DNA from 3 places in the Clostridium sp. SHJSY1 genome. Region 1 is predicted to be linked to each of the others. Evidence: predicted binding sites of a transcription regulator. Region 1 holds the regulator's gene; each other region holds the start of a gene.
The links. Region 1 encodes NrdR, which represses ribonucleotide reductase genes. Its sites were predicted from a motif close to CACNANATNTNGTG; they were not measured.
Positions count from the first base shown of each region.

Region 1 (3,296 bases):
GGAGAAATAAGGAGATATCTAAGAGATAATAATTCAATTAGAGTTAGTAGATCATTAAGAGATATTGCTTATAAAGCTTTATTAGTAAGAGATAAATTAATTAAGGATAACAATAAGGAACCCTCCATATCACAAATTTCAAAAGAGTTAAATTTACCAAGAGAAGATGTAGTTTTTGCACTTGATGCAATTCAGGATCCTGTATCTTTATATGAACCTATATATCATGATGGTGGAGATGCTATTTATGTTATGGATCAGGTAAGTGATAGTAAAAATACTGATGAAAGTTGGCTTGAGAATATATCAATAAAAGAAGCTATGAAAAAATTAACTGATAGGGAGAAATTAATATTAAATTTAAGATTTTTTAATGGGAAAACTCAAATGGAAGTAGCAAATGAGATAGGAATATCTCAAGCACAAGTATCCAGATTAGAAAAGACGGCATTAAAGCATATGAGAAAAAATGTTTGAAAGACGTTAGGGATAACCTAACGTCTTTGTTATGGCGGGTGATAATATTTAATAATTTGAATATATTATAATTAAGAATAAAAAGGATTATTTAGGAGGATAATTATGGAAGAAAGTTTAAACTCTATAAATGCAATGAAGATGATGGAAGTTGTTGATGTGAATATTGGAGCTAAAATCGGATTTATAAAAGATATAAAAATAGATTGTGATGAACACAAAGTATTATCTATAATTTTGCCTGGTGAAACTAAAGGATGGTTTTCAAAAACAGAAGATATAGAAATACCTTGGAATAGAATTGTTAAGATTGGAGTGGATGTAATCTTAGTGGATATAGGTGGGACAAGCAATCAGATTATTTCTGAATAATACTAGATAAAGTAAAGAAAAATATGTATAATAGCTTTATAAATTAAATAACTATTAAGGAAAGGCGAGAATAAGCATGAGGTGTCCCTTTTGTTCATATGAAGAAAGTAAAGTTGTTGATTCTAGATCAACTGATGATAATAATACAATAAGAAGAAGAAGAGAATGTTTAAGTTGTGGAAAAAGGTATACAACTTATGAAAAGATTGAAGATATTCCTATTCTTGTTGTAAAGAAAGATTTAACTAGAGAAAATTTTAATAAAGAAAAGATAATTAATGGTCTTATTATTGCATGTCAAAAGAGACCTGTTTCAAGAAAGCAAATTGAAGATATTGCAGAGTATATTGAAAAAAATATTTCAAATGGAATGTTTACAGAAGTTCAAAGCAAATATATTGGTGAGATGATAATGGATAAGTTAAAGGAAGTTGATGAAGTTTCTTATGTTAGGTTTGCGTCAGTTTATAGACAGTTTAAAGATATAAATACTTTTTTAGAAGAAATTAAAAATTTAATGACTACAAACTAATTTTATAGTTATAATATGGCTGCTGAATTCAATCAGTAGCTTTTTTATTTAAATAAAATTTAATAAGGGACATGAAAATAAATAATGAGTCCAAATTTGCCATGAATATTTTTCATAAGGCAAGGAAATTAATTGGTCTCATAGCGGACTGTTAGGGCAATCTGCTGACACAGGATGATGGAAAATAGTCTAGAGGATTGAGTTGTTATTTTTTTTGGATTGTTCCTAAGTTAAGCTTAGGTTAATTATTTCTATAAAAATAGAATGAAGGAGTTAATAATGTTAAAATAAGGTTATAAAGCATTTGAGGAGGAGTCATGAAGAATATTAAAATAGATGAATTAAATATGTATAAGGATTATTTAGTTATAGAAAATAAGAAAATAAAGGTTGTTTTTTCAACAGCAGAAGAGGGAAAAAACTTTAATAGACATACAAAGGAAGGGGTAAACAATCTTAATAAGTTAAATGAAGAATTTAATGTGGAGAATGTTGTTTATCTCAGACAGGTTCATTCTAATACTGTTTTGTCTTTTAATGGAGAAAATAATAAAGAGTTAATAGAAGCAGAAGGAGATGCACTTATTACTGATGTTAAAAATAGTATTATTGGAGTTTTTACAGCTGATTGCGTTCCAGTAATTCTGGTTGATGAGGAATTAGGTGCAGTAGCAGCAATACATTCTGGATGGAAGGGAACTTTTAATTCAATAACCAAAAATACCATTAGGAAGATGGAAGAAGAGTTTGGGGTAATTCCTAAAAATATTAAAGCTTATATTGGTCCTCATATTAGGAAATGTTGTTATGAAGTTTCAGAAGAGCTTAAAGAGAAATTCATTAGAGAAAAAAATATTAAAGAAAGTATTTTGTTTGATGGAAGAAATTTAAGTTTAGAAGAATGTATACTAAAAGATTTAAGAGAATGTGGAGTAAAAGAAGAAAATATTAATTGTTTAGGGCTTTGTACGCATTGTTCAAAGAAATTTAAACTGTTTTCATATAGAGCTTCTAATGGTGATTATGGAAGACTATTTTCATTTGTATTAATTAAGTAGGAGGATAAAACATGGCTGAAGAAAAAATACTAATAGTTGATGATGAGGAACATATTTTAGAACTTTTGAAATTTAATTTGGAAAATGTAGGTTATAAAGTTTTTACAAGTAATAATGGAATTGATGCATTAAAGTCAGTGAAAGATAATAAACCTGACATTGTATTGCTGGATTTAATGCTACCTGGAATAGATGGACTAGATGTATGTAAAGAAATGAAAAGTAATAAAGAAACTGCTAATATAGCTATAATAATGTTAACAGCTAAAGGTGAGGAACTGGATAAAATATTAGGATTAGAACTAGGTGCTGATGATTATATAACAAAGCCATTTTCCGTAAGAGAACTCTTGGCGAGAGTTAAAGCATTACTTAGAAGAATGTCTAATGTAAAAGATTATAATGAAGAAATCTTTGAAGATGGTAGATTAAAAGTCAATTTTGAGAGACATGAAGTTCTTATAGATAATAGTAAAGTTGACCTGACATTGAAAGAATTTGAATTATTAGAAATTTTGATTAAGAATAGAGGAAAGATACTTCAAAGAGAAACTTTATTGGATAAGGTTTGGGGATATGAGTATATTGGAGAAACAAGAACTGTTGATGTTCATATAAGATATATTCGCAAGAAAATTGAAGAAGATGATAAAAATCCTAGATATATAGAGACAATAAGAGGGGTGGGGTATAGGTTTAACCCTTTAGATAGTGATGAGAGGTAAGATATTAACTAGTGTTATAATAACGGTAATATTTGCTTTGTTTAGCGCTACTTCATTATTTATAATAATCGCTAATAATAATGAAATTGAAAAAACTACAGAATCATTGAGAAACTTAAATAATTATGTAAA
Region 1 is NZ_JANDMF010000005.1:95,829-99,124, reverse strand. Features, by position in the region: gene sigG (RNA polymerase sporulation sigma factor SigG) at 1-477, shown strand, start outside; gene NNC19_RS04710 (YlmC/YmxH family sporulation protein) at 583-849, shown strand; gene nrdR (transcriptional regulator NrdR) at 926-1,381, shown strand; gene pgeF (peptidoglycan editing factor PgeF) at 1,699-2,439, shown strand; gene NNC19_RS04695 (response regulator transcription factor) at 2,451-3,164, shown strand; gene NNC19_RS04690 (ATP-binding protein) at 3,154-3,296, shown strand, end outside.

Region 2 (3,296 bases), on a different contig from region 1:
AGGTTAATTGTTGTAGGTGCAATATTTCCTCTTCCTTTACACCCTGGTTCTCCATTTACATTTTTCATAAGATAAGTTCTACATCCCATAGTTGCTGGCATATAACCTTTATCATAATATTCTTTATTAAAATCTGCATCTATATTCATAAATGTTGGATTCATTCTCTTTGCTGCAACTTTGCAGGCTAATTTATATAAATAGTGATAAGGATCTTTTTCTTCCCTATTAACTCCTTCTTTAACCCTAAAAATTATGTTTGGAAATATTGGTTGTTCACCCTTTCCTAAACCTTTATCATACTCCTCTAAAAATGCTTCACATACTAATGCTGCATCTTTTGAATTTGGAATTCCTAGATTCACTGAACTAAAAGGAACTTGAGATCCAGCTCTTGAATGCATTGTGTTAAGATTATAAACAACTCCTTGCATTGCTTGATGAACTCTTTCCTTTAATTTTGTTTCAAGAACCTCTTTAATCTTTTCTTCTTGAACTCCTAAACCTTCTAATTCTTTAATAATTTCCTGTCTTGTAGGCTCAACAAAAATAGCCATATCATTATCAAAATCTGGATGGGATTGCCCTCCAAACATGTCATTTTGAGTAGATTGTAAAAGTATACATGAAAGTTCAGCAGCAGTCTCAATTCTTTTTGGAGGATTTATAGTTCCATATCCAGTATTAAAGCCACTTTCCAATAATTCTCTTGTAGGTATATGTAGACAGTTCGTTGTTAAATTATAACTATCTAAATCATGATAATATAAATCTCCTCTTTCATGAGCCTTTGATAAATACTTTGGCATTGCTGAAAGGTTATGCCACTTATTTGATTCTGATGCTATTCTTAAAAGCTTGGAACTAAAATTATTTCCTACATTAGCATTATCTCTATCTGTCTCCACACCAATTTTTTGTATAGCTTTCATTAAATCTGATTTAATCTCTCTAATCTTTGTTCTTTCTTTTCTATAACTTGAATATGCTAAAGCAACCTTTCTATGATTGGTATCCACTAATGCTTTTTCCACATAGTTCTGTATATCTTCTACTGTAATTTTATTCTTTTCAGTCATTTCTATATATTTAATGGCTTTTTGTACAGTTTCAAGAATTTCACTTGTTTTTAAACTAAGTCCTTCATCCCCAGATGCACCTTTAATAGCTTGAGTTATTTTATCTGCATTAAACTCAACTTCTCTACCATCTCTCTTTACAACATATAGCACTAACCACACCTCCACTACACAATATATAGTAGTTATTTAAACCACAAATGATATTATACTTCATAGAATTACATATATCAAATTACTCAAAAAATCATTTTATCATCTATATCATTATTTATTACTATATTGTTCTTCTTTTCTCACTTTTTTAAAGTATTATACTTTTCCATGTAATTATCCAAATATTTATGGAAATAATTTTCCAATTGAATTACAATTGAATCATTGGATAATAATAGATAATATAAAATTATTTAGGAGGTTAAGTATGAAAAAAATTTTTTTAGTTATTATTTCATTATCTCTTCTTCTTATTGGTTGTGAAAACAAAAGTACATCAACAAAAAATATTTCTCAAGAGGACAATACAAAAAAATACTATAGTTACTATACTGGTAAAGAATGTTCTGATAGTGATAATGATAAACCTTCTTTTATGACTATAATTGAAAATTCACCACAAGCTCGTCCCCAAAGTGGTCTTTCCTCTGCAGATATTATATATGAAACTTCTGCTGAAGGTGGTATTCCAAGATTTATAGCCCTATTTCATGATAATTCACCTGAAATAATTGGCCCTATAAGAAGTGTTCGACCTTACTTTTTAGATATTGTCAAGGAATTTAATCTTCCCTTTGCCCACTGTGGCGGCTCTGAAGATGCATTAAATAGAATTTCAAAAGATAAGAATTTGATGAGTATTAACGAAATTGCTGAAGGACCTTATTTTCAACGAGATAATAGTAGAAAAGCCCCTCACAATCTATATACCTCTTCAAATAATATAAATAAATATATTAATGATAAAAATATAAAAATACAAAATAAACCTTTTTTAAGTTTTGATAATGACTATTATAAAAAATCATCTTTTACAGATGCTAATAATTTAAGTATTACCATTAACAAGAATTACACTACTTCTTATACTTATAAGGATGGTTTATATACAAAGTCAATGGATGGCAAAGAATCTATAGACGTATTAAATAATACTCCATTAACTTTTTCAAATATAGTAATACAAAAAACAAATATAAATTTAAGCAATGACAATCTGCATTTAAATATAGACCTTATAGGCAAAGGAGAAGGACATATTCTATCTCAAGGTAAAGTTATAGATGTAACCTGGGAAAAAACTTCTGATGACTCAAGAACTGTATTGTATGATAAATCAGGAAGCAAGGTTCCCCTCTCTCCTGGAAAAACTATATGGCATATTATTGATAATAAAAGTAATTTATCTATAGGGTCTTCCTCCAAATAATGTAGTATCAATTAGTTTAATTTCATTTAGACTAACAAACTCATTCATTTGAATTAGTTAAGTTAGTCTATTTTTTTTATTGCCTAACATTATCGCTTCTGATATAGTTAACATTATCACTATTGATAATGTTAATTAAATATATTTTGGAGGTACAAATATGCAAAAGATAGCAATAATAACCGATAGCGGTTCTGATCTATCACCAAGTTTATTAAAAGAACATAATATTTATTCTCTACCTTTTAGAATTATTTATTCTGATAATGAATATGAAGATGGAGTAACTATAACTCCACATGAACTATACAATAATTTAGAAAAAGAAATTCCTACAACTTCTTTACCTAGTAGGGAAAAAATTGAAAATATATTAACTACTCTTGAAGAAGAAGGATACACTCATGTTATCGCTATACATATATCAAGTGCTCTTTCTGGCACAATTAACTCTGTAAGATTAGCTTTAGAAGACCACCCAAAGCTTACAAGTTACGTTTATGATACAAAAACATTATGTATGGCTGAAGGTTCTATAGCCTTATCTGTTTCAAGTTTAATTAAAGAAGGAAAAACTTTTGAAGAAATAATCTCTATGCTTCCATGCATTAGAGAAAAAGTACATACTTACTTTACACTAGCTACTCTTGAATATCTTAAAAGGGGAGGTAGAATAGGTAAAGTTGCTGGAACAATTGGAGAACTTTTAAATCTTAAGCCAATAGTTTTTGTAGGTGATGATGGTGTTTATCAAACCTTTGCTAAAGCTAGAGGTCGTAAACAATCTATAA
Region 2 is NZ_JANDMF010000009.1:31,663-34,958, forward strand. Features, by position in the region: gene NNC19_RS06550 (anaerobic ribonucleoside triphosphate reductase) at 1-1,232, opposite strand, end outside; gene NNC19_RS06555 (DUF3048 domain-containing protein) at 1,504-2,505, shown strand; gene NNC19_RS06560 (DegV family protein) at 2,666-3,296, shown strand, end outside.
Region 2: NNC19_RS06550 (anaerobic ribonucleoside triphosphate reductase) is a predicted target of NrdR. The motif match lies at 1,250-1,263, and genes of this name have one in related genera.

Region 3 (3,296 bases), on a different contig from region 1:
CTACTAACATAGCGGTTAATGGAACACCAACTACATCATTCTGCTCAAGCTGGGAAGATGTAACAGCAATAAATGATGGATTTGATCCAATAAGCTCTAATGATAGAACACATAAGGTTTATGGAAATTGGAGCAATGCAGGTACAACACAATGGGTAGAATATGACTTTCCAAATATTTGTACATTAAATGGGAGTGATGTATATTGGTTTGGTGATAATCAAGGAATAGATTTGCCAGCTTCATGTTCATTACAATATTGGAATGGGTCAAGCTGGGTAAATATACCTGATGCTAAAGGATTGGGTGTAGAAGGAAATAAGTATAATACAACAACATTTTCATCTATAAAAACTAATAAAATACGTCTTAACATGACAGGAAAACCAAGTTCATCAACCGGGATATTAGAGTGGAAGGTTTATGGGGATAAGTAAAATGGTATATCAAATTAATAATGAAGGGAAGTGTAGAGTTTGAAAAGAATAAAAAATCATAAAAGAGGAATGCTAAATTGTTATAAATTGGGTGTAGTAGCAACAGCAGTTGCGATTACCTTAGGAGGTGGAGTTTTTCAAAAAGCTCAAGCATACAATATTGAAACTAATAACTATAAGATTAGTAAAATACAGAATCAAACTATAAATAAAGACAATACTATAGTTAATTTAGCAATAAAAGGAGTAGCTTCAACATCCTATTGTTCAAGTTGGGAAGATGTAACAGCAATAAATGATGGCTTTGATCCAACAAGTTCAAGTGATAGAGCACATAAAGTATATGGGAATTGGGATAATCCAGGAACAAGTCAATGGGTAGAATATGATTTTTCTGATAAATATACAATATCAAGCAGTGATGTATATTGGTTTGATGATAATCAAGGAATAGATTTACCAACATCTTGCTCAATACAATATTGGAATGGGACAAGCTGGGTGAATGTATCTGATGCAAAAGGATTAGGAGTAGAGGAAAATAAATATAATAAAACAACATTTAAATCTATAATAACTAAAAAAATACGTCTTAATATGAAAGCTAAAGCAGGTTATTCAACAGGAGTATTAGAGTGGAAAGTTTATGGAGAAAAATCACAAGGTGGGGATCCAACAGATAACACAAAAAATCCAAGCAAACGAGAATTGACACAAACACCATCATGGGCAGATCCTTTTTATAAAAAATGTGTATATTCATACAATATTCCAATTTTGTCTTCTGATAATGTAAGTGATGCTGCTCTATTTAAAGCTTATGATATATTAGATGTTATGCTAAGAAAAATTGCAGTAGATTATCCAGAAATATTGCAGAATATGATTAAAAACAATACAAGAGTAGATATAGTTGGATTAACAGAACATAATGTTGATTTGCCAGAATGGAGGGATTGGCCAAACAAAACTGAAAGAAGAGCTGGTGGAGGAATAGATACTACAATTTGTGAAAATGAGCTTATAATGACTCCAAATGATCCAAATCCAGGAGATCCAGATGTATATTATTTAACACAATTCAATGTTTTAAGCCATGAATTTACACATACAATACTAATGTCTGGAATTGGAGATGCAGATCATCAAGGCGCTGCCCCTGAAATTTATAAAAAAATAGTTGCTGCTTACAATAATGCTTTAGCAAAAGATTTATATAAGGAATCTGATTATGACAGAACAAATTATCATGAATATTTTGCAGGACAAGTTCCAAGATGGTTTAATTGTAATCCGACTGATTTAAATGTTCCAAATGCATCATCAAAAACTGATAAAGAGCAATTAAAGGAATATGATCCAGAAATTTATTCGGTTATAAAAGATTTATTTGGTGATTATAAAATGCCAGAACCATGGAATAAATAGTGAAGTAATATTTACCAAAAAGACTTAAAAAAGCTATCTATGAGTAGAAATGAAGTTTTCTATTTGTAGATAGTTTTTTTGTGAAAAAATTTTTTATTTGTGAAATATAAGTGATTAAGGGTATTTTATAGGATTTTAATTGTAAATATAAGTAAGATAAGCAAATTATTAAAATGCAAAGAGAAAAAATTTATTGTATAATAAAGCAGCAAAATAGTTACTGTTATAGAGAAAAATTTCATTTTCACTATAACAAGTGGAAGGAAATGGTGTACATGAAAGTAATAAAAAGAGATGGTAGCATGGTTAAGTTTAATAAGCAAAAGATAAGGGAAGCTGTAATAAAAGCAATGAAAAATGGAAGTGGGATTTATTTGCCAGATATAGCAAGATTAATAGCCAATGATGCTGCCAAAGAGTTTAATAAAGATGATGAAACTCCTACAATATATAAAATAGAAAGTTATGTTTATGATAGATTAGTACACTATGGACAATCTGTTACAGCAAAAGCTTATGAAGGCTATAGGGCTGTTCAAGAATTTAAAAGAAATACTAACACAACAGATGAAAGTATATTATCTTTATTAAGTAAAACAAATGAAGATGTAATGAAAGAAAATTCAAATAAAAACTCTGCTATAGCTGCTACACAAAGAGATTTGATAGCAGGTGAAGTATCAAAAGATATTTCTAGACGAAGATTAATTCCATCACATTTAGTACAAGCACATGATGAAGGAATGATTCATTGGCATGATATGGATTATACGTTATCGCCTATTTTTAATTGTTGTCTAATAAATTTAGAAGATATGCTTGATAATGGTACAGTAATTAATGATAAATTAGTAGAATCTCCAAAATCTTTTGGAACAGCTTGTACTGTTACTACACAAATAATAGCACAAGTAGCTAGTAATCAATATGGTGGACAAAGTATTACCATCAAACATTTAGCTAAGTATTTGAAAGTAACTGAAGAAAAATTTTATAAATTTTATTTAGAGAAATATAAGGATGAATCTTTAGCAAAAGATTTAGCTACTGATATGAAGCTTAAAGATTTAAAAGATGGAGTTCAAACAATAAGATACCAATTATCAACTTTGCAAACTACAAATGGACAATCACCTTTTGGAACTATATATTTAGAAATAGAAGAAGGCCATAAGTATGAAGAAGAAATGGCTTTAATTTGTGAAGAAATGATTAGACAAAGATTAGCAGGAATGAAGAATTATAAAGGACAAGAAATAGGAGAAGCTTTCCCTAAATTAGTATACTTACTTGACGAAAATAACTGTCTAGAAGGTGGAAAATATGATTACATAACAAAGCTTGCTGCAAAATGTACAGCTAAAAGATTAGTGCCTGATTATCAATCCGCTAAGATTATGAAAATGAACTATGAAGGAAACAAATTTCCAC
Region 3 is NZ_JANDMF010000002.1:242,009-245,304, reverse strand. Features, by position in the region: gene NNC19_RS02350 (DUF5695 domain-containing protein) at 1-437, shown strand, start outside; gene NNC19_RS02345 (hypothetical protein) at 477-1,865, shown strand; gene nrdD (anaerobic ribonucleoside-triphosphate reductase) at 2,141-3,296, shown strand, end outside.
Region 3: nrdD (anaerobic ribonucleoside-triphosphate reductase) is a predicted target of NrdR. The motif match lies at 2,111-2,124, and genes of this name have one in related genera.